DNA from 3 places in the Comamonas resistens genome. Region 1 is predicted to be linked to each of the others. Evidence: riboswitches for the same ligand, from Rfam matches in the RefSeq annotation. Region 1 holds a riboswitch; each other region holds the start of a gene.

Region 1 (7,286 bases):
TCTCGGTGATGTTGATGCCATGGGTGACGGCGCGCTGCGGTACCTTGTCATAGACCACGCTCTGGCCGCAGACCTCCACCGTGATGGGCGCTCTGGCCATGCCGCCTGCAGATGGGCTTGCTGTCGGGCTTTGATGGTCGGTGCAGGCCTGCAGTGCCAGACATGCCAGCACTGCAACCGTGGAGTGCTTCAGATAGGAGAGCGTTCTACGCTTGCAGCAACAGTTTTTCATTGTTAAACAAGGGTCAATGCAAGGAACAACATGCGGTAGCAGCTCCTGATATCAAATCGCTATGGTTGCGACAGCCGCGGTCAGAACGTGAACTCTGCAGTCAGATCCACGCGGCGACCTTCGCCTGGGTAGGCTTGAGTGCCGGAGATCGCTGAATAGGTGTAAAGCTTGTCGCTCAGATTGCGCAGCGACAGGCGATAAGTCGCACGCGGCTGAGGCTTCCAGCTCAGCGCTGCGTCCCAGACGGTGTAGCCACCAGAACTGGCGGTATTGGCATCATCTGCAAAGCGTTGACTGACGGTGCGAGCGCCTAGCGATGCCTGCCAGCGTCCGATGGCGCTTGCGGCGGTGTAGTGAGCCCAGAGGTTGGCGGTCTGGCGCGGCACGTTCGACGGGCGTTTGCCGCTGAGATCGACACCGCTCTTGACGAGTTCATCGTATTGGGCACTGACCAAGGCGTAGTTGCCCTCCAGACGCCAGTTGGGGGAAAGGCGAAGAACGCCGCTCAGCTCCAGACCCTGAGAGTGCTGCCTGCCACCTTGATACTGCAGCTTGGTGATGAGGTCGGTGGTGACAATGTCATCTTTCTCAATGCGGTAGGCAGCGACCGTCCACTCGCCCTGACCCTGGGCAAACTGCTGTTTCAGCCCCACTTCCACCTGGCGGGCGGTGGTCAGCTTGAAGTCTTTGTTGGCGAGATTCAGCGTCAGCACATTGGTGACGGGGTCATGGCCTTGCGAGATCTGGCCGTAGAGGCTGGTTTGCGCGTTGAGCCTGTGCGTCAGGCCCAGACGCCATGCCGTGCCGCCCAGGTTTTTGCCGAAAGAATTAGGCCCTGTCAGATCCTTGCGGTCAAAGTCCGTCATGTCGCGGCGAATGCCGGCCAGCAGCAGCCAGCGATCGCCGAGCGACCATGCGTCTTCGGCGTAGAAGTCGTGGGTAGTGGCCGCCGTGGTGAAGCTGGGCAGCAAGGGCGATGAATTAGGCCAGTAGGTGAGCGAAGGGCTGTTCACGCCGATGAGGTCGCTGCCGGCATAGTCGTTGCGGGCAAAGTTGAATTTGGCCCTGTTGACCTCCCATCCCAAAACCAGCTTGTGAGCGCCTGCGTTGACGGCGGTTTCCAGGCGGTTGCCGGTCTGCTCCAGGTCATGTGAGAGCTCCAGGTAATCGCCCAGCCTCAGCTGCTGCGTTGCTGGCAGATATTGGTACGCCTCAATATTGCGCCAGTAGCGGTCGGCCTTGAAGCGATAGAGCTCGTTGCTCACGCTGACCCAGTCATTGATCTGGTACTGGGCGCGGGCACGGACACGCTTGTCCTTGATGCGGATATCGCTGTCGGCGGTGTTGAAGTTGCGCCCCAGAAGCTCGGGCACGATGGCGCCGTTCACGGTGGGCGTGCCGAAGTAGTGTGCAGGTTTTTCGTCACTGACATCGGCCAGCAGCTCCATGCGCAGGGCCGCCGTGGGCTGCCAGCGCAGCGTGCTCATCAGCTTGCCGCCGCTGGCGCGCGCCATGTCATGTTCACCCCGGGTGTAGTGGCCGTAGGCATCGAGGCGGTAGCTCAGCGTGTCGCTCAGGGCGCCGCCTGCGCCCAGACCCAGCTTGGCGCTGCCGTGCGATCCGGTACCGAGCAGAACTTCACGCACGCTCTCACGCGTGGGCTGTTTGCGCACGATATTGGCGGTCGCGCCCACGGTGCCCGTGCCGTAGACGATGGAGGCAGGGCCGCGCAGCACTTCCACGCGCTCGTAGCCCCAGCTGTTGGCAGGGTAGGGGGTGGTGCTGGACGCCACGCCCAGGCGTACGCCGTCTTCGGCAATGCCGACCGAGTTGGTGCCGGTGAAGCCGCGCGAACCAAAGGACAGGCTGCTGTAGCTGGTGGGGGACAAAGGTGTCATGCCCACGGTACGCCCGATGATGTCGGCCATGCGGCTGTCACCGCGCTCCTGCCAGGTCTGCTCGCTCACATGCTCCAGGCTGGCTGGCAGGTCACGGGTGGCAATGCCGGTACGGCTGCCCGAGGTGCTGGGCAGAGACAGACCGAGGCCACCTTCGGCGGTATCGGTGACCTGTACTGTGGGCAGCTGCGCCGGGGGAAGGCCGGTTCGTTCTTCGGCGCGGGTTTCTGCGGCAATAGCCAGTGCTGCAGGTGCCAGGCCGATCATCACGGCAGGCAGGACAAGATATTTCATGGTTCAGCGAGAGCTGACCGGCCTGCTTGCTTGTGACGATTTCATGCTGGGGCGCACCGCGCTGCAAAGCGCCTGCGATCAGCTTGTTGCCATCACGCTGCACCCCGCAGGCGGTCGTTGCACATGCTGGCCCTTGGGCCAAGGCCCGCGCGGCGCAGCGCTCAACAGGCCGGTATCCGGGCTGGCAGATTGCGCGAGGCATGCTGTTTCGCCTTCCCGGTGCTGCCGCGCACCTCGTCGATGAGGCCACGTAGAACACCAGTGACTGGCCCGCGCGTCAGACGCGAGCCTTGAAACAGTTTGATCTGCTTACCGTTGCGGGGGCAGCCAGGGCTTTGCACCCTGTTCCCGTTTAACCCGAATGGAATTCGGGCACCTGTTGCTTTCGAAACGCAAGTCTTGCCAGAAGACGCAAAGACCTGCTTTTCGAATTGCGAAATTATATTGCAGTGCGCAAGCGTGAAGCTGCTTGCAAATCAAGTGCGGTATTTTTTACATGTTGGAAAATGAAGGATATTGGCCGATTTCCCAATGAAAACCGGGTGGCAAAGTGAATGTAAAACCCTAGGTCTTGTACAAGACTTAAAAAATTTGCACCGGTTGCGCTTAGAATTTTGTATCGTGGGAACGCATTGCAAAAAAATAGCAATGCTTCCTGCTGTGTCAGGCCCCATTGCGCAAGCTCGGGATGAAGGCCCAAGGCACGCCCCACCTTTTCATTACCTGAGACAAGAGATGAGTACGCAGCAACCCACCATCATCTACACCTTGACGGACGAGGCACCTCGTCTGGCCACCAGTGCCTTCCTGCCCGTGATCCGCGCATTTGCGGCTCCTGCCGGCATCAATGTGGAAACCAGCGACATCTCGTTGGCCGGCCGCATTCTGGGCGAGTTCCCCGACTTCCTGACCGAAGAGCAGCGCGCTCCCAACAACCTGGCCGAGCTGGGCAAGCTGACGCTGACTCCCGAAGCCAACATCATCAAGCTGCCCAATATCTCGGCATCCGTGGGCCAGCTGACTGCTGCCATCAAGGAGCTGCAGTTCAAGGGCTACAAGATTCCCAACTTCCCCGAGAACCCCACGACAGACGAAGAAAAGGACATCAAGGCGCGCTACAGCAAGTGCCTGGGCTCTGCCGTGAACCCCGTGCTGCGCGAAGGCAACTCCGACCGCCGCGCCCCTGCCGCCGTCAAGAACTACGCCAAGAAGCACCCTCACTCCATGGGTGAGTGGAAGCAGTGGTCGCAGACCCATGTGTCGCACATGAGCGAGGGCGACTTCTACCACGGCGAAAAGTCCATGACCCTGGACAAGGCCCGTGACGTGAAGATGGTGCTGGAAACCAAGTCCGGCAAGACCATCGTGCTCAAGGAAAAGGTCAAGCTGCTGGACGGTGAAGTCATCGACTCCATGTTCATGAGCAAGAAAGCCCTGTGCGCCTTCTATGAAAAGGAGATCGAAGACTGCAAAGAGTCCGGCATCCTGTTCTCGCTGCACGTCAAGGCCACGATGATGAAGGTGTCTCACCCCATCGTGTTCGGCCACTGCGTGAAGATTTTCTACAAGGAAGCTTTCGAGAAGCACGGCAAGCTGTTCGATCAGCTGGGCGTGAACGTGAACAACGGCATGGCCAATCTGTACGAAAAGATTGAAACCCTGCCCGCATCGCAGCGCGAAGAGATCATCCGTGACCTGCACAAGTGCCAGGAAGATCGTCCGCGTCTGGCCATGGTCGATTCCGCCAAGGGCATCACCAACTTCCATTCGCCCAACGACGTGATCGTCGATGCCTCCATGCCTGCCATGATTCGCGTGGGCGGCAAGATGTGGGCGGCCGATGGCAAGCCCTACGACTGCAAGGCCGTGATGCCCGAGTCCACCTTTGCCCGTATCTACCAGGAGATGATCAACTTCTGCAAGTGGCACGGCAACTTCGACCCCAAGACCATGGGCACCGTGCCCAACGTGGGTCTGATGGCGCAAAAGGCTGAAGAGTACGGCTCGCACGACAAGACCTTCGAAATCGCCGAAGACGGCGTGGCCAATATCGTGGACATCGCCACCGGCGAAGTGCTGCTGAGCCAGAACGTGGAAGAGGGTGATATCTGGCGCATGTGCCAGGTCAAGGATGCTCCCATCCGCGACTGGGTGAAGCTGGCCGTGACCCGTGCCCGCAACTCCGGCATGCCTGCCGTGTTCTGGCTGGACCCCTACCGTCCCCATGAAGCCGAGCTGATCAAGAAGGTGCAGACCTACTTGAAGGACTACGACACCACGGGCCTGGAAATCCACATCCTCTCGCAAGTGCGCGCCATGCGCTACACGCTGGAGCGCGTGGCCCGCGGCCTGGACACCATCTCGGTGACCGGCAACATTCTGCGCGACTACCTGACCGACCTGTTCCCCATCATGGAGCTGGGTACCTCGGCCAAGATGCTGTCCATCGTGCCTCTGATGGCCGGTGGCGGCATGTACGAAACCGGTGCCGGCGGCTCCGCGCCCAAGCATGTGCAGCAACTGGTGGAAGAAAACCACCTGCGCTGGGATTCGCTGGGCGAGTTCCTGGCTCTGGCCGTGTCGCTGGAAGACCTGGGTATCAAGGAAAACAACAGCCGCGCCAAGCTGCTGGCCAAGACCCTGGACGAGGCCACGGGCAAGCTGCTGGACGAGGACAAGTCGCCTTCACGTCGCACCGGCGAGCTGGACAACCGTGGTTCGCAGTTCTACATCGCTCTGTACTGGGCCCAGGCTCTGGCCGCCCAGACCGAGGACGCAGAACTGGCAGCCAAGTTTGCGCCTCTGGCCAAGCAACTCGCCGAGAACGAAGCCAAGATCGTGGCCGAGATGAAGGACGTGCAAGGCAAGGCTGCCGATATCGGTGGCTACTACATGCCTGACGTGGCCAAGATGGATGCCATCATGCGCCCCAGCGCAACCTTCAACGCAGCCATCGCCTCGGTAGCCTGAGTCGTTGACTAGCCAAAAGCCGGCAGCTTGCTGCCGGCTTTTTTGCGTCTGGGTACTATCGATAAGGGAGCTGCATGCGCTGAATAGACATATATTTCAGATGAAAAGGCCTCTGAAATCATTCAGTGTCAGGCGCTGGCAGCTCTCTTTTTGGAGAAGGCAGCTTTTCTGCGCAATCGACGCCAGCCCACCACCACACCGGTGCCGCTGAGCAGCAGCCCGCCCAGACTCAGCACGATCAAGACGCCGTCCCACAAGGGGCGGCGCTCCAGCAGAGGTAGCCAGTCCCAGCTGTGCAACAGCGCAAACAACCAGCGCTTGAGGCGCTGGCGCTGGTCCAGCTGACCCAGCAGCTGCCCGGTCTGTGCGTCGATATGCAGCCAGGTGCGGCGCTCATCCCCGTATATCACGCGCAGCACGGGCAAAGGCTTGCCGCTGCCGCCCATCATGGTGTGGTCGGCGCGTGCGTAGTAGTAGAAGTCATAGCCAGTCAGCCACTGACTATCCACCACGGGTGCCTGCGACAGCCGTGCCGCAGCGGCCAGCAGTTGCTCCTTGTCATATGACAAGGCTTGGCCGGTTGCGGCATCGAGCACTTGCCGACTGCCATTAGCCGAATGGGCGACAACCTGAAGCCTGGAACCCGGAGCCTGGCTCCAGCGCAGCTCCCGCACAGTTTGCTGTTTCAGCTCCCCAGAAGCCAGCAGCATGGCTGGTGGCACTGCGTTCGACAGCGTCAGGCCTTCTGGCTGCCAGAGTTTCATATCCACGGCGCGGCGCGGGCTGTCGAAGACCTTCCACGGGTTCATGGACATCAGCCCGCTGAAAATCCAGGTCAGTGTGACGGCCGCAAACAGCAGGCCCGAGACATGGTGCCAGCGCATCATGCGGCCCGGATAGGGCGTGCGCCGGCCGCTGCGGTAGCGCGTGGCAAAGCGCCAGCGCCAGATGCCGACCACGGTGCCGCTGAGCGCGAGCGCGATGCCGGCCAGCGATAGCCCGTTCACGGTATCGGCCCAGTAGCGGTCCCAAAGGCCGCCGCGCAGCGGATACAGCCAGTGCAGCCAGGCGCCCACATAGTTCCAGCCGCGCTCGGAGCGCGAGGCATCGCGCACCACCTGGGCGGTGCTGCCCGAGACATACAGGCGCGTGCCGGCCGCATCCCCCAGCTCCACCACATGCAAAGGCCGGTGCGCGTCGAGATTGCGCGAATGGGTAAAAGCGTCTTCCGTGACGGTGCCGGCATAGCTGGGCTCTGCCGCTGCGTTGCCTGCCATATAGCTGCGCGCGCTGGCCAGGGCCGCTTGCGCGCTGGCCGGCCCCAGCGGCTGGCCGGTGGCGGCATCGATGGCGATGGTCTTGCCTGTGCCCGCACCCTGGGGCGTGGCCAGATAGGTGGCGCGGCCGGCGCTGCCCATGTTCAGGCGCAGCTCGGCCAGCGGTTGCGTTACGCCGGCCTTGCGCAAGGCCTCTTGCGGGGCCAGCAGCGTGGAGGCCGGGTCCAGCGCGGGCAGATGAGCGAGCCGCTCGGCCTCGGTGAGCTTGGGGTAGCCCACATACATCATCACCACGCCCGAGACGAACCACAGGGCGAACAGCAGGCACAGCGCCACACCCAGCCAGCGGTGCAGCAGAAACAGCCAGCGCTTCAAGGAAGCTTGCATGGCCGCTCCTCAGAAGGCGACGTGCAGGCTCAGCTCCGCCGCGCGCGCCGTGCCCAGATAGACCATGGTGCCGGACAGGCTGGCCGCGTAGACCTTGTTCGTGGCATTGCGCAATCGGGCTTGCAGCGTCATGCGCGGATCGATGCGCCAGGCCAGGCCCAGGTCCAGCAAGGTATAGGCTGGCCAGTACTGGGTGTTGGCCGCGTCGCCGTAGATGCGGCCGACATG
Region 2 (7,286 bases), 770 kb from region 1:
CCCCGTTTTTCCAGCTGCGCTCGCCCGCCATCAGCACATCGGGATCTGCCTTGACCACATATTCGGGATTGATGCGCGGGAAGGGACCCAGCTTGGCATCGATCACATTGCGCAGATGCAGCGCAGTCAATGTCTCGCCAATGAACGATTTTTCACCGGCCGCATAAGGTCCGCGACTGGCTTCAAAGAACACACGCTGGCCACGCATGACTGGCGGCACGCTATCGGCGGCGCGCTGCATATCGGCTTCGATTCGGGCCCAGACCTTGTCTGCGCCCTGCGCTGGCGGCAGTTGCAGCAAGCTGCCGATTTTCTGCAGCACCGTGCGAGCCTCGGCCTGAGTGCGCGGCTCCAGCGCCACCACCTTCAGCCCCAAGGCTTCCAGCCGCCCCACGGCCCGCGACGCAGTGGAGACCAGCACCAGATCGGGCTTGAGAGCGACTATGGCTTCCACATTGGGGTCCAGCCCGCCACCCACCACAGGCAAGCTCTTCACATGGGCCGGCCAGTTGGAGTAGCGATCCACACCGACCAGACGGTTGCAAGCGTCCAGCGCGCACAAGCTCTCCGTCAGCGACGGCAGCAGGCTGATGATGCGCTGCGGCGCCTGCGGCAAAGTCACTTGCACGCCCCGCGCATCGGTGATCTGCACAGGGCCGGAAGATTGCGCCCGGACCGGCGCTGCCGCGCTAAGCCACAATGCCGCAGCCAGTACCACTGCCTGGCGGCCAATCGCGCTGAATGTCTTCATGGCTGAACTCCTTTGACGGCAATGGGCAGGCCCGCGCACATCAACGTGACGCTTTCGCAATGCGCAGCCACTTGCTGATTGAGCACACCCAGCGCATCGACAAAGGCTCGCACCTCTTTGCCCATGGGAATCACCCCCAGACCGATCTCGTTGCCCACCACGATGACGGGGCCTGCGGCCCCATCCAGCGCTTTCAAAAAGAGAGCTAGCTGCGCTGTCCAGTCTTGCGCTTGAGGCTGATTCTTATCAGATTCCTCTGTTTGCGCAGGCATCAGCCAGTTGGTCAGCCACAGAGTCAGGCAATCGATCACCAGCAGACGCTCAGGCCTGCTATGCACGGCCAGCACACCGGCCAGATCGAGTGGCTCCTCAAGGGTCTGCATGCCAGGCACACGCTCGGCCCGGTCGCGCTGGTGGCGGGCAATGCGCTCCACCATCTCCGCATCCCAGGCCTGGCCCGTGGCGACCAGCACCGCCTCATGGCGGGAATCGGCCTGCAACCACTGGCGCGCCAGCAGTTCGGCCCGGCGGGACTTGCCGCTTTTCTGGCCGCCCAGCAAAAGCAGGCTGCGCGGCAGGCCAGGGAAGGAGGTGGGTGCTGTACTCATGATTCTGAAAGAGGCTTTTTCTAGCTCTCGATTGTTGCGCCAAACAACCAGGCCGCTGCCGCTGGACAGGACGCGAACCAAGCATGAAAGTAGCTGGCCCGCACGCTGCCAGATTCATAGAAGGCCTCGCCGCGTTCAGCCTGTACCTCTGCGCCCGGACGGCTGCTACGGGTGCTGAACTGCATATCCGTGTCAAGACGGCTGTAGTGAAAAGTGTGGCCGCGCAGCAAGCCCACGGGCAGCGCCAGCTGCTGCATGCCCAGGCCACCGAGGCGGCTTTGCATGACAACCCGCCCGGGCAACACACCCCATAAAGGCTGGCTGTGCCCCTGCAAGTCGGTCACGGATTCGCACAAGGCCAGCATGCCGCCGCATTCGGCCCACAAGGGCTTGCCCTGCTTCACATGCCCGGTTATGGCATCACGCAAACCGGTGTTGGCAGACAGTGCCGCCGCATGCAGCTCCGGATAGCCGCCCGGCAGCCACAGCGCATCGCAGTCAGGCAAGCCATCGCCCGCCAGCGGAGAGAAAAAGCAAAGCTCCGCCCCCATGGCCTGCAGGCAGTCCAGATTGGCGCGATAGATAAAAGAGAAAGCCGCATCACGCCCAATGGCGATGCGCTTGCCGGCCAGCCAGGGCTTGAGCATTGGCTGGCCGCCCGTTGACTCTGGCTGCGCGAAGTCCACGCACCAGTCCTGCCAACTGGAACTGGGTTGCCCAGGCTCTGCGCTCCAGGGCCGCTGGCCAAGTGGAGTCCGGGCCAGCGCATCGGCTGCGGTATCCAGACGCTGCAGCGCATCGCTTAGCTCATGGGCTGCAATCAGGCCCAGATGCCGCTCGGGCAGCAGCGCTGCCGTGCGCGCCTTGGGTGAAGCCTCGCCCAATTGCACACTGGGCATGGCACCCAGCCACATTTGGGGATCGCGCAGACCTTTGTGGAGCAGGTCTGCATGGTGCTGCGTCGCCACGCGATTGGCCAACATGCCGGCCCAGCGCAAGCCGGGCTGGTAATGCTGCAATCCATAGGCCAGCGCCCCGAAAGTGCCGGCCATCGCCGAAGCATCGATGACGGCCAGCACCGGCAAGCCCAGGCGCTGAGCCAGATCGGCCGCACTGAGATTGCCGTCGAACAGGCCCATGACGCCCTCGACCAGAATGAGGTCGGCGCTCTGCGCTGCCTCATGCAGACGTTGGCGCACATCGGCCTCACCCGTCATCCACAGGTCCACCGAATGCACGGGGTTGCCGCTGGCCAGCTCATGCCAGTACGGGTCCAGAAAATCCGGCCCGCACTTGAACACACACACCTTGCGCCCCTGGCGCGCATGCAGCCGCGCCAGTGCCGCCGTGATTGTGGTCTTGCCCTGGCCCGAAGCCGGGGCGCTGATCAGAACAGCGGGACAGCGAACGACAGGCCCATGCATATCAGCGGATGTCATGACGGTCTCAATTACCTTCCCACTTCACGCCGATATAGCCGCTACGGCCTTCGGTGGCATAGTTCCCCTTGGTCATGGTGTCATATGCCAGCGCATAGCTCTTGTTGGTCAGATTATTGATACGCGCTATCAGACTCCATTGAGGTGTCAGCTGCTTTTGCGCCGTCAGATGCCATAACGTGTAGCCCCCCAGGACTCTTGTGTTCGCCGCATCATCGAAACGCTTGCTGGCAGCCTGCATCTCCGCCCCCAGCTTCCACCCCGCCAGCATGGTGTCGGCCGAGAGGTTCAGATAGCGCTTGGAGCGGCGGGCCAGTTGCAGGTCCTTGTCGGTATCCCGAGGATTCTGGAAGTCCACCGAACCCTGCAGATTCACCACGCCCAGGCGAGTGGTTGCTGCCAGGGTGATGCCTTCGTAGCGGGCATTGGCGACGTTGGCATAGCAACCGCCGTAGGGGCCAGTATTGCCAGGGCAAGCACCGGTCTTGCCCACATAGTTGATGAGATTGGAGAGGTTGTTGCGGTAGACGGTTGCCGAGAAGCTGTCACTGCCCTTGCCCCACTTCAAACCTAGCTCCACATTGCGACCTTTTTCAGGCTTCAGGCTGGCATCGCCATATTGGCTGAAGCGCTGATACAGCGTGGGCGCGCGAAATGCGGTCCCCGCCGATGCCGTGGCACGCCAGTTGGGCATGAACTCATAGCCATAAGCCGCGCTGCCCGTGGTGTGGCCGCCGAATTCGCTGTCCCGGTCATGACGCGCATTGAGTTGCAGCGTGTGCTTTCCTTCGTGCAGGCCATAGCCCAGCGCCAGTGCATTCTGGGAACGGCTGCGACTGCCGATATCGAGGCCGTTGTTGACCAGCTTGTCTTCACGGCGCTCAAGCGCTGCGGTCACCGTCTGCGTACCCAGCTTCCATTCGTTCTGGAACAGATAGCTGTGCAAACGCGTATCGGTTTCATAGACGCTGGGCTTGGTCTGATAGAAGTCGCGTGACTGCGTGTACTGCAGACGTGTGCTGTAGACATCGCTCCACTTGGCCAGCCAATTCAAGCCAACGGCACTCATCTTGTAGATGCTGCGATCATCGGCTGCGCTGACGTCGTAACCAGCATTCATATAGCTGGTCAGCGCCGTGGCCTCAACACGTTGATTGGGGTTGATTTGATAGCCGATGCGGCCGTTGAATGCATTGCTGCGATAGCCATCCGCATCGGGGTTGGCATCGGCAGAGGTCTTGGAGTTAAAGCCATTGCTGCTGGCATGCGACACGCCCAGGTTGTAATCCCAGCCAGCCTGCCCGCCGCTGACGCCAACCTGCGCCTTCACGGTTCCGCGACTTCCCCAGCCCAGTCCTACATAGGGCTTGGCCTTGCCTTCGCCCTTTTTGGTGAAGATCTGCACTACGCCGCCAATCGCATCCGAGCCATAGACGGCCGCAGCCGGGCCACGCAACACTTCGATGCGGTCAATGGCCTCCAGGGGGATATCCTGCCAGGAAGCTCCGCCAGTGGACTGGGAGTCCACGCGCACTCCGTCAATGTAGACCGCAGTGAAACGATTGTCGGCTCCACGCAGATAGACGCTGGAGTTGGAGCCCAGTCCGCCGTTGCGCACCATCTGCACGCCGGGCAACCTGGAGAGCACATCGGCAACGCCAGCCGCTCCTGCAGCCTCTATCGTTTCGCGGTCGACAATGGACATGTCGGCAACCAGATCCGACAAAGGCTGCTCCACTCGGTTTGCAGTGACGACGGTCTCCCGCAAAGTAGCGGTATCGGCCAACGCTAGCTGCTGGGCCTGGACACCGCCAGCAAGAAGCACAGTGGCCAGAATTGTGGGACGGATTGCGAAGGCCGTGCGTGCACACGCACCCGAAGCCGCCTGTGCAGAAGAAGCGCACAGAGGCAAATATTGCGAACTCATGGGAAGCAAATCACACAAAGACGCCCAAGCCAGCCTACCCGCCGGCACTGGGCAATACATGCTCGCATCTACGGCGGGCACACCAATGTTGGCCGGTATCCGGGCTAGGCGAATCGTCCTCTTGCCAGCCTTCCCAACGCCCAGGCGCCAGTGACTATCAGGGAAAAGGAGGAATGCACAGGCATTCCATTCGCCGACCGTTGCGGGGGCAGCGCAGGCCCGGTGCACCAGCCATGTGACGCACCTCCCTGCTTCCCGTTGAACTGAAGCAGCAGAACAGCCGCCTCGAGCACCAACAGCCGGACATTGTAATGAAGTAAACCTTGGCGCCATCCTCCATCCAGAGGAGTCAGGTGACGATTTTTTACCTTAAAACCACTGTTTATGCAGACGCCGCAAGCATATCGCGCTACGATTTTATGAAAATCAGGCGCTGATCTGCAATGTATATGCCTAACCTCCGTCCGCCGCCTTGCCGCCGCGCCTGGTCAACATATATCCAGTCAGGTTTTGCGTGCAAATTAATGCCCTACCTACGGACGGCAAGACCTACAATGGCAGAGTCTATGACCCCCCAGCCTTCTCTTGATCTCATTGCCGAGCGCGTGGAGCGTCTGCTGGTTCGCCACGAGGAACTCCAGCGCACCAATGCCTTGCTCACCGACCAGGTCATTGCCCTCACCCAGGAGCGTGATTTGCTGCGCCTGCGCCTGCAAGCTGCGCGCGCCCGCGTGGATGCCCTGATCGAACGCCTGCCCGCCAACCAGGGAGAGTGACGCAGTCACCTTCCAACTCCAGACCCAGTCACAGATGCCCATGAAGCAGATCGATGTGCAAATCATGCAGCAAAGCTATGTGCTGACCTGCCCCGATGGTCAAGAAGAACGCGTGATGGAGGCCGTCCGCCGCGTCGATGAAGCCATGATTCGTGTGCGCGACTCTGGCAAGGTGCGCTCGCGCGAGCGCGTGGCCGTGCTGGCAGCGCTGAACATGGCATTCGATGTGCTGGACCGCGATGCACAGCTGCCTCAGCAAAGCCATGCGCAGGACGAAGATCAGACCCAGCAACACGAGCCAGCCGCCGAAGCCAGCGAGGCTGAGCTGGCAGAGCAGCAGCGCCAGCAGGAACTGGCGGAACAACTCGTGCTGCGTCTGGACCAGGCCCTGGAAAATGACACACGTCTTTTGTGAAAACTGTCAAAGCCTGAAAACCTTGAGACAAAGCTGTTTTGCAAGTCACAGCTTGGGCAATCCCCGTTAAAATAGCCTCGTCTGCAAATCTGCCGGTTTTTATATTTCCTTGAACCAATGCTCATTGAGCACGGGCTTGGTACATCACCTATTGAGCGTGATCGTCTCGCGTCAGATGAACCCAACGATAGGTTGCCCTCGCCCACCTGAACCCCCGGTTCAGGATGACGAGCCGGTGGCATTTGCAGACACCACATTCCTTGAAAAGCTGCTGACCGCATCCGACTGACACATCACAGCAGCTTCGATCGCTTTCCCAAGCCCGCATCAGCGGGCTTTTTTATTCGCGATCACACTTCGCCTTCGCCACCCGCCAGAACCGCACTGCAGTGCTCGCGTCAAAGACAGCGGCTTGCGACGGAGCGCGAGTAATGAGTGGCACTTGCTGCTCTCAATGGCTGCCCAGCCAGGCCACGCTATTGAGAAACAGGCGTACCAGTTCGGTCTGGCGCCTCACACCCGTCTTGGAGAAGATCGAACGCAGATGCGCGCGCGCCGTGTTGAGGCGGATACTGAGCGCCTGAGCCGCCTCGTCGAACGACAGGCCATTGGCCAGCTGAATGGCCAATGATGTCTCGGCGGGCGTGAGTTCAAACAGTTGCTGGGCCAGCTTGACGGATGGGTCAGGCCGCCCCGTGGTATCGCGCACAAATACGGCCACGCAGGGACGTTGTTTGCCCTCCGTCCACTCATCGGATGAGGTGCTCTGCCCCCCAATTGAGCTGGCCCGACTGACGCCCCACAGACATACCTTCCGTCATGCTGCGAGGCAGGTCCTGCGGATACTCTGGTGCATCGCGGATCAGACGCTGCAGTTTGCGGTTGTCGTTGGTTGGCGTAGGCCGTCTCCAGCGCACCGGCCTTGACCCGCAAGCCATCTGCACTATTGAGAATATTGGTGGCTGCGGAGTTGCTCTCTATGAGCATGCCGTTCTGATCCAGAATCACCACGCCCACCATGAGCTGCGCCGTGGCACGACCATAAAGCGAGATCAGCTGCCTATCGCGATTGACCGCCAGATGCATAAGCTGAAATTGTTGCAATACAGGCCAGCACCCACATCGTCAAAACAGACGATGGATGCATGGCAGCTCTGTCAGTCAACGGTGTGGCCTTGTATGAGCGGCGATATCGGTACGCCATCTGCAGGCAGCGACCAGTGACCAGGCTGCGCGCTTTGCTGCAGCAAGCGTTCACGAAACTGTGGTGCAGGCACAGCGGGAGAGCATAGATAGCCCTGGTAATAATCACCCCGCATCTGCGCAATGGAGGTGCACTGCTGCTGCGTCTCGACGCCTTCGGCCACCGT
Region 3 (7,286 bases), 1.1 Mb from region 1:
CCCTGCCGGCGTGACCGATGCCCAGGTGCGCACCGAGGAAGGCAAGCCACGCGAAGACAATCCGGCTTTTCTGGACCCGCGCCTGGCTGTCGAGCATTTTGTCCAGCCCACACTCGAAGGTCTGGGCTCCAGGCTGGCGGTACTGGTATTCCAGCTCAGCCCCCTGCCCTGGGGGCTGCTGAGCCGTCCCGGTCTGGTTTTCGGCAAGCTGGGCCTGATGCTGGCCGCCGTGCGGCAGGCGCTGGCCGAGCATCCGCAGGTGGTTGTGGCGGTGGAGTTGCGCGATCCGGAACTGCTGGGCCCCGCCCTGGTCGATACGCTCAAGGCTCATGGCGCGACCTTCTGCCTGGGCCTGCACGGCAAGATGCCGCCCATCGAAGAGCAACTGCCCATACTGCGTGCGCTATGGCCCGGTCCGCTGGTCTGCCGCTGGAACCTGAACCGCAGCTTTGGCGCCTATGGCTATGCCGATGCGCAAAAAAAGCACGAGCCCTTTTGCGAAATCCGCAGCGAAGACCAGCACACCCGCCAGTGGCTGGCCCGCACCGTCAAGGGAATCACCGGCGCCGGGCAGCCCGCTTTTGTGACCATCAGCAATGATGCCGAAGGCTGTGCGCCGCGCTCCATCGCCCTGCTGGCCCAGGCCATTGCCGATCTGCCTGCTGCCCGTTAGAAGCCTGTCTTTCACAGTCCGCATCAAAACCGGCTTCAGCGCTTTCCCATCAAGCGCTGACAGCTATCAAAAACAAAGCCCGGCAGTTGGGCCCGCCAGGCTTTGTCAATGGCCGTGCCAACCGCTGCCTAGTGTCAGTCCTTGAGCTGCGCCAGCGGATGGGAATGCGCGGGCCAGGGACTGTCGAAAAACGCCAGCCACTGCGCATCGCCGACATCTTCAATGCTGGCGGGACTCCAGCGCGGATGGTGATCCTTGTCCACGGCCAGGGCGCGAATGCCTTCCACCGTCTCGCTCTGACCGGGACGCAGATAGAAGCAGTGGCGCACCATATCGCGCTCCATGCGCAGGTCCTGGGCCAGCGTCATCCGGCGCGCACGGCGAATCTGCTCCAACACCACATGCAGCATCAGCGGCGAGCGCTTGCGCAACGTGGCTGCTTCGGCGCGGGCCCAGTCGCTGCCCTGCTGCAGTGCCTGCTCGATGGCGGCCACCGTGGGCTGCGCAAAGCAGGCATTGATTTCGGCAAGGTGCTCTGCACTCTTGGGCTCCACGCTCACAAAGCGCGAGCGCACCACGGCGTTCAGCGCATCGACATTGGCAAAGTCCGTTGTCGCCAGCGTCTCCCACAGCTCAGCCTGCTGATCCAGGGGAATACAGCCATCGGCCAGGCCAAAGGCCAGGGCATCACCCGCGCCAATGGTGTCACCCGTCAGCGCCAGCCACTCGCCCACCGCACCGGGGCAGCGCGAGAGGAAATAGCCGCCGCCCACATCGGGGAACAGACCGATGGCCGTCTCGGGCATGGCCATCTTGGTACGTTCGGTCACAAGGCGCAGCGAGCCGCCCTGGCTGATGCCCATGCCGCCGCCCATGACGATGCCGTCCATGAAAGCGATATAGGGCTTGCCCAGCGTGTGAATCAGATGGTTGAGCGCATATTCCTCGGTGAAGAAGTCTTCGAGCTGCGGATTGCCGCTGCTGCCGGCCGCATGCAGAAAGCGGATGTCGCCCCCCGCACAGAATGCGCCAAACACGCCATCCTTGTTGCTGCCGCGAATGGCCACGGCCAGCACTGCCGGGTCCTTTTGCCAGGCCAGCAGCGTTGCCAGCAGTTCCCGCACCATGCCCAGAGACAGCGCATTGAGCGCCCGCGGGCGGTTGAGCGTAATCATGCCCAGCTTGCCGCGCACTTCGGCAATCACTTCGGGCGAGTCCGTGCTCGGGGTGGTCGTCATTGTTGTTACTCCTTGAATCTTGGGCCATGTAGAGGCCTGGGGCTGACGACTGATTATGCGAGGCCCGACCACGCCAGCTGGGACAAGGACGTGACAAATGCAGCCATTGTCGGGAACGGGAAAAACCATACCAGCGCCTGAGCTGGCTAATATGGGAAGCGTTCTGGAAGCGACCTTGCCCAGACCACCCTGCCTCCCACATTGCCGCTTTTCAGCTGCTTTTCATGACCGATCTCCCGCCCCAGCCCGACACATCAGCCCAAACCGGAAGCCTGGAGCCCAAACCGCTTTCGGCTCCTGTGCGCTATCTGCTGATGGCTTTTGCACTGATCTGCGTGCTGCTGGGGCTGATAGGCGCTGTCGTGCCCGGCATGCCGACCACGGTCTTCATCCTCATGGCGGCCTGGGCGGCTGTACGCAGTTCACCCCGGCTGCATCGCTGGCTCTACGCCCACCACATTTTCGGCCCTCTGCTGCGCAACTGGGATGCGGGCGGACATGTCAGCCGCCGCGTGAAATGGACGGCGACGGCCAGCATGCTATTGAGCGGCACACTGATTCTTTATGTCTCTCACAAGCCCTGGCTGACGGCCGTAACGCTCAGCATCATGGGCTGCGTACTGATCTGGCTATGGCTGCGGCCCGAACCCCAAACCTGAAGCCCAAACTGGGGCCATAAGCTGCGCATCCTCTCTGCCGACATCCTCCCCAGAACGAGCAATCCGCCGAGCCAATGCAAATTTCAAAGGGCCTGAAGACTCAGCGCGAAAAGTTATCGCTTAAGATTCACGCTGATCACAGGTGTTTCCTGGCCGCTTTGCGCGGCAGGAAATGAAACGAGAAGCAGGTGATCGGCCCAGCCCGATATTCCTGCACTGCACCCGCAACGGTAATCAAAGATATTCAGACACAGGTCATTGCGTGCAATGACAGTCACTGCGAAAGCGGGAAGACGTCTCTGAATTCAACTTCCGAGTTGAGCTTTGTAAGTCCGGAGACCGGCCTGATGTGAACAAGGCGCAGCGGGATTGCATGTGGCTTGATGGGCTGGTGCAGCTGCGCCGCCAATCTCCTCACCTCCTTCCTCTGCACATATCAATCGTCCGGCCCGGGTATCGGCCTGACCGACTGTGGATCTGGCATGGTGCGAGGAATTCTCTGGCTGGCGCGACTGCGGCCCGCCGCTTGCGACGACATCTGCGCGATAGCGGCGGCGGCTTGCCATGGCTGACTCCGTCAAGGTGCAGGGATGGTGCCCAACCGCCTGGCGGCCCATGCAGGCCCAGGATGGCTGGATTGTGCGCATACGCCCGCATTGCGCCTCCATCAGTGCCGCGCAGTGGCGTATTCTTTCCGGCCTCGCACTCTCGCATGCCCACCCACAGCTGGAGCTGACCCGCCTGGGCAATGTCCAGTTGCGCGGAGTGGAAGACGCGCAACTGACGGCACTGCGTTCAGGGCTGATCGATGCAGGTCTGGTACCTGCCAATGTCGATGCCGACCTGGCCCCTGCCGTCCACTGCAGCCCTTTCTACCAAGTCCGGGATCGGACCCACGAATTGGCAGACCTGCTTTCTGCGGCCGTGGCACAGCACCTGAGCCCACGCGCGTTGCAACAGCAAGGTATGACGGCGCTTCCCAGCAAGTTTGGCCTGCTGGTCGATGACCCGGCACAAAGCCTGAGGGGCATCTCGGCAGATCTGCGTCTATGGGTTCAGCCGGACCAGGCAGGGCTCGGCTATGCCCTCTCTTTGGGCGATTCCAGCAAGCGATATGGCTATACCTCTGCCGCGGAAGCGATAGATGCTGCCCTGCAAGTCGCCATCTGGTTCGCACGCCAGCGCATGTCGGCCGCAGGTGCAGCGCCCACACGGCTGCATCAGTTGCTCAAGACTCAGCAGCCTGAGCTGTCGGTGCTCAAAACCGCTCCACAATATGCAGCAGCGCCCGGCGCCGAAGCATTCGCGCGCCCCGTCAAGCCCGGCCTGCACGGACATGACTGGGTCATAGGCGCCCCCCTTGGCCGTATCGACGCACCGGCAATGCAGCAACTGGCAGGCTGCCTGCCTGCCAAGACGGAAATCAGGGTTACGCCCTGGCGCTCCCTGCTGCTGCCAGGCAGCGAACTCGAAGCGGCGCCACTGAGCACTGCCCACTGGATGACCGATGCAGCAGATGCCCGCAACCGCGTCTCGGCCTGTACCGGCAGCCCCGGATGCACACAGGCACTGATTCCTGCCCAGACCCTGGCACTGCAGCTTGCGCCGCATACGCGGGAAGGCACGGAGATGCACATCAGCGGCTGCCCCAAGCTCTGTGCGCTGCCCGGCGACGCCACCGCCGTCGTCTTTGCCAGCACTGGCAATACGGGTCAGTTGCTGCTGAACGCCGGCCCGCCCGGCCGGCTCGCTAGCCCCACCATTCAAATCCCCTGTGAGGCCCTGCCATCAGAGCCCGCAGGAATACAAAAACTGATCCATGAGCTATCAATATGAAAAGCACGGTGAAGAGATTTACCGTCAGTCTTTCAGCATCATCCGCCGCGAAGCCGATCTGGCGCGCTTCAGCGCACTGGAAGAGCGCGTGGCCTGCCGGATGATCCATGCCGCAGGCATGGTGGAGCTGGCCTCTCACATTCATTTTTCACCGGACTTTGCGGTAACTGCAGAGGCGGCGCTGCAAGCGGGTGCCCCCATCCTCTGCGATGCCCGCATGGTCAGCGAAGGCATCACCCGCAAGCGGCTACCGGCCAACAACCCCATCATCTGCACGCTGCAGGATGCACGCACTCCCGAGCTGGCCCTGACCATGGGCAATACGCGCAGCGCTGCAGCCCTGGAGCTGTGGCGCGGCCGGCTGGAAGGCGCAGTGGTCGCCATCGGCAATGCCCCCACTGCCCTGTTTCATTTGCTGAACATGCTGGCAGATCCTGACTGCCCCCGCCCCGCCGCCATCATCGGCTGCCCTGTGGGCTTTGTGGGTGCAGCGGAATCCAAGGCTGCCTTGCGCGAGTGGGCGCAGATTCCCTTTGCCATTGTCGAGGGCCGCCTGGGTGGATCGGCCATCACCGTGGCGGCCGTCAATGCGCTGGCCACGCCCATAGAGTGAGGTCAGTGATGAATCGCGGAAAAATCGTATGCGTGGGCCTTGGCCCTGGCGACCCAGAGATGATGAGCGTGAAAGCCGATCGACTGCTGCGCAATGCGCGCCACGTGGCTTACTTTCGCAAGCGTGGCCATCCGGGCAAGGCCAGACAATTGGTCAACGGCATGCTGCATGCACAGGTCACCGAATACCCGATGGAGTATCCGTTGACCACGGAGATCCCGCATGACGATCCTCGTTATATCGCCCAGCTCTCGGACTTCTATCTGGACTGGCAGTCCCGGCTGACAGAGCTGGCGCAGGACCAGGAAGTGGTTGTGCTCTGCGAGGGAGATCCGTTTTTTTACGGCTCTTTCATGCATCTTTACGTGCGCCTGCAGCAAGCGGGCATTGCCCAGGTCGAGGTATTGGCCGGCATTCCAGGCATGGTGGGCTGCTGGCACGCCACAGGCATCCCCATGACCTGGGGCGACGATGTCATGAGCGTGCTGCCCGCAACCTTGGCCGATGCACCGCTGCGCGAACATATGGCGCGCTCCGACGCGCTGGTCATCATGAAGGTGGGCCGTCACCTGAATCGCATTCGCACGCTGCTGACCGAACAAGGCAAGCTGGACCAGGCCTGGCTGGTCATCAACGGCACGATGAGCGACCAGCAAGTCATGCCGCTGTGCAACGCGCCCGAACGCTGCCCGTATTTCGCCATCGTGATCGTGCACGGCCAAGGTCGCCGCCCTGCCAATGACATGTGAGCAGCATCCCATGCCAAATGCAATCACAGGCCAGCTTTGCGTGGTTGGCCTTGGCCCGGGCCATGCGGACTTGCTGACGGAGCAGGTCAAAAAATCCATTGCCGAGGCCACGGATGCCTTTGGCTATTTCCCCTACGTTGAACGCCTGTCGGGCCTGGCCCATCTGCGCCTGCATGCCAGCGACAACCGCGAGGAGCTTGACCGCGCAAGAGCCGCCTTGAACGTCGCAGCCGAAGGCAGGAAAGTGCTGATGCTCTCGTCCGGCGACCCCGGTGTGTTTGCCATGGCCAGTGCCGTGTTCGAAGTTCTGGAACACGCAAGCCCCGACGAGCGCCAGCGCTGGAGTGCCCTGCAGATCGAGGTACAACCAGGCATCACGGCCATGCTGGCCGCAGCAGCCCGTCTGGGCGCACCGCTGGGCCATGATTTCTGCACCATCAATCTGTCGGACAACCTCAAGCCCGCCGCCGTGATAGAGCGTCGTATTCGTCTGGCCGCACAGGCCGATTTCGCCATGGCCTTCTACAACCCCTGCTCCAGGTCGCGACCCGAAGGCTTTGTCAGAGCCCTCAAGGTATTGCGCGAGGAGTGCGAGCCAGAGCGGCTGATCTGCTTTGCCCGCAATGTCAGCAGAGACGACGAGACCGTCACCGTCACATCCCTCTCATCGGCCAAGGCCGAGATGGCCGATATGCGAACCCTGGTGATTGTGGGCAATCGCCTGACCCGCCGGATAGGCCGGCATGTCTACACGCCGCGCAGCTACGAGATGCCTTCATATGCCTGAAAGCTCCGCAGCCTCAGAGCGACTTCTTCAGCCAGCTCATCGCCTGCTCGGGAGTCTGGCATTGAGGCCGCTGCGGCAGCTGGGGCCTGTCCACCATGATGACGGGTATATGCAATGCCCTGGCGGCTGCAATCTTGGCATAGGTATCGGCCCCGCCGGCATTCTTGCTGACAATGCAATCAATGGCATGGCGCTTGAGCAATGCGATTTCGTCCTCGATCTGAAACGGCCCGCGCGCAACGATCAGCTCATAGCGGTCTGCAGGCAAGGGCAGAGCCTCTTCGGTCTGATCCACCACCCTCAGCACGAAATGATGCTGCTCAGCCTTGCCTGCAAAAGCGGCCAGTTGCTTGCGGCCAATGGCCAGAAAGACACGTCCATCACCCGGCTGCAGAGCTTGGGCTGCGGCGGCCATGTCCGGCACCCGAATCCAGCGGTCTCCGACCTGCGGGCTCCAGCCAGGGCGCTCCATGGACAGCAGAGGAATTCCCGCCGCCGCACAGGCGGCAATGGCATTGCGGCTCATCTGCGCCGCAAAAGGGTGTGTGGCATCGATCACATGAGTGACCTGCTTGTCTCGCAGATAGGCAAGCAAGCCCTCGACGCCGCCAAAGCCACCCACCCTCATCGGCAATGCCGGCGTGCGCCGCGTCTGGGTTGCTCCCGCATAGGAGTACACCGCAGCAATGCCAGATTCATGCAGTTTGGTCGACAGAACATAGGCATCAAAA

What was found. Region 1 has a riboswitch for cobalamin ahead of QMY55_RS13555 (TonB-dependent receptor). Riboswitches for the same ligand answer to the same signal wherever they lie in the genome.
Region 2: it holds a riboswitch for cobalamin, as region 1 does, so the genes downstream of both, QMY55_RS09970 (TonB-dependent receptor domain-containing protein) here and QMY55_RS13555 (TonB-dependent receptor) in region 1, are expected to answer to the same signal.
Region 3: it holds a riboswitch for cobalamin, as region 1 does, so the genes downstream of both, QMY55_RS08180 (nitrite reductase) here and QMY55_RS13555 (TonB-dependent receptor) in region 1, are expected to answer to the same signal.

Annotation. Positions count from the first base shown of each region.
Region 1 covers NZ_CP125947.1:2,898,016-2,905,301, reverse strand. Annotated here, with positions in the region: gene QMY55_RS13560 (ABC transporter substrate-binding protein) at 1-100, opposite strand, end outside; gene QMY55_RS13555 (TonB-dependent receptor) at 313-2,424, opposite strand; cobalamin riboswitch at 2,575-2,819, opposite strand; gene QMY55_RS13550 (NADP-dependent isocitrate dehydrogenase) at 3,160-5,394, shown strand; gene QMY55_RS13545 (PepSY domain-containing protein) at 5,523-7,058, opposite strand; gene QMY55_RS13540 (TonB-dependent receptor) at 7,068-7,286, opposite strand, start outside.
Region 2 covers NZ_CP125947.1:2,124,291-2,131,576, reverse strand. Annotated here, with positions in the region: gene QMY55_RS09985 (ABC transporter substrate-binding protein) at 1-751, opposite strand, end outside; gene QMY55_RS09980 (bifunctional adenosylcobinamide kinase/adenosylcobinamide-phosphate guanylyltransferase) at 748-1,359, opposite strand; gene QMY55_RS09975 (cobyrinate a,c-diamide synthase) at 1,380-2,798, opposite strand; gene QMY55_RS09970 (TonB-dependent receptor domain-containing protein) at 2,806-4,725, opposite strand; cobalamin riboswitch at 4,799-5,037, opposite strand; gene QMY55_RS09965 (DUF904 domain-containing protein) at 5,292-5,501, shown strand; gene QMY55_RS09960 (cell division protein ZapA) at 5,542-5,916, shown strand; partial or broken gene QMY55_RS09955 (helix-turn-helix transcriptional regulator) at 6,368-6,999, opposite strand; gene QMY55_RS09950 (sensor domain-containing protein) at 7,074-7,286, opposite strand, start outside.
Region 3 covers NZ_CP125947.1:1,761,937-1,769,222, reverse strand. Annotated here, with positions in the region: gene QMY55_RS08195 (DUF72 domain-containing protein) at 1-673, shown strand, start outside; gene QMY55_RS08190 (enoyl-CoA hydratase/isomerase family protein) at 808-1,911, opposite strand; gene QMY55_RS08185 (YbaN family protein) at 2,136-2,570, shown strand; cobalamin riboswitch at 2,694-2,932, shown strand; gene QMY55_RS08180 (nitrite reductase) at 3,135-4,406, shown strand; gene QMY55_RS08175 (precorrin-8X methylmutase) at 4,390-5,019, shown strand; gene cobI (precorrin-2 C(20)-methyltransferase) at 5,028-5,768, shown strand; gene cobJ (precorrin-3B C(17)-methyltransferase) at 5,779-6,555, shown strand; gene QMY55_RS08160 (cobalt-precorrin-6A reductase) at 6,569-7,286, opposite strand, start outside.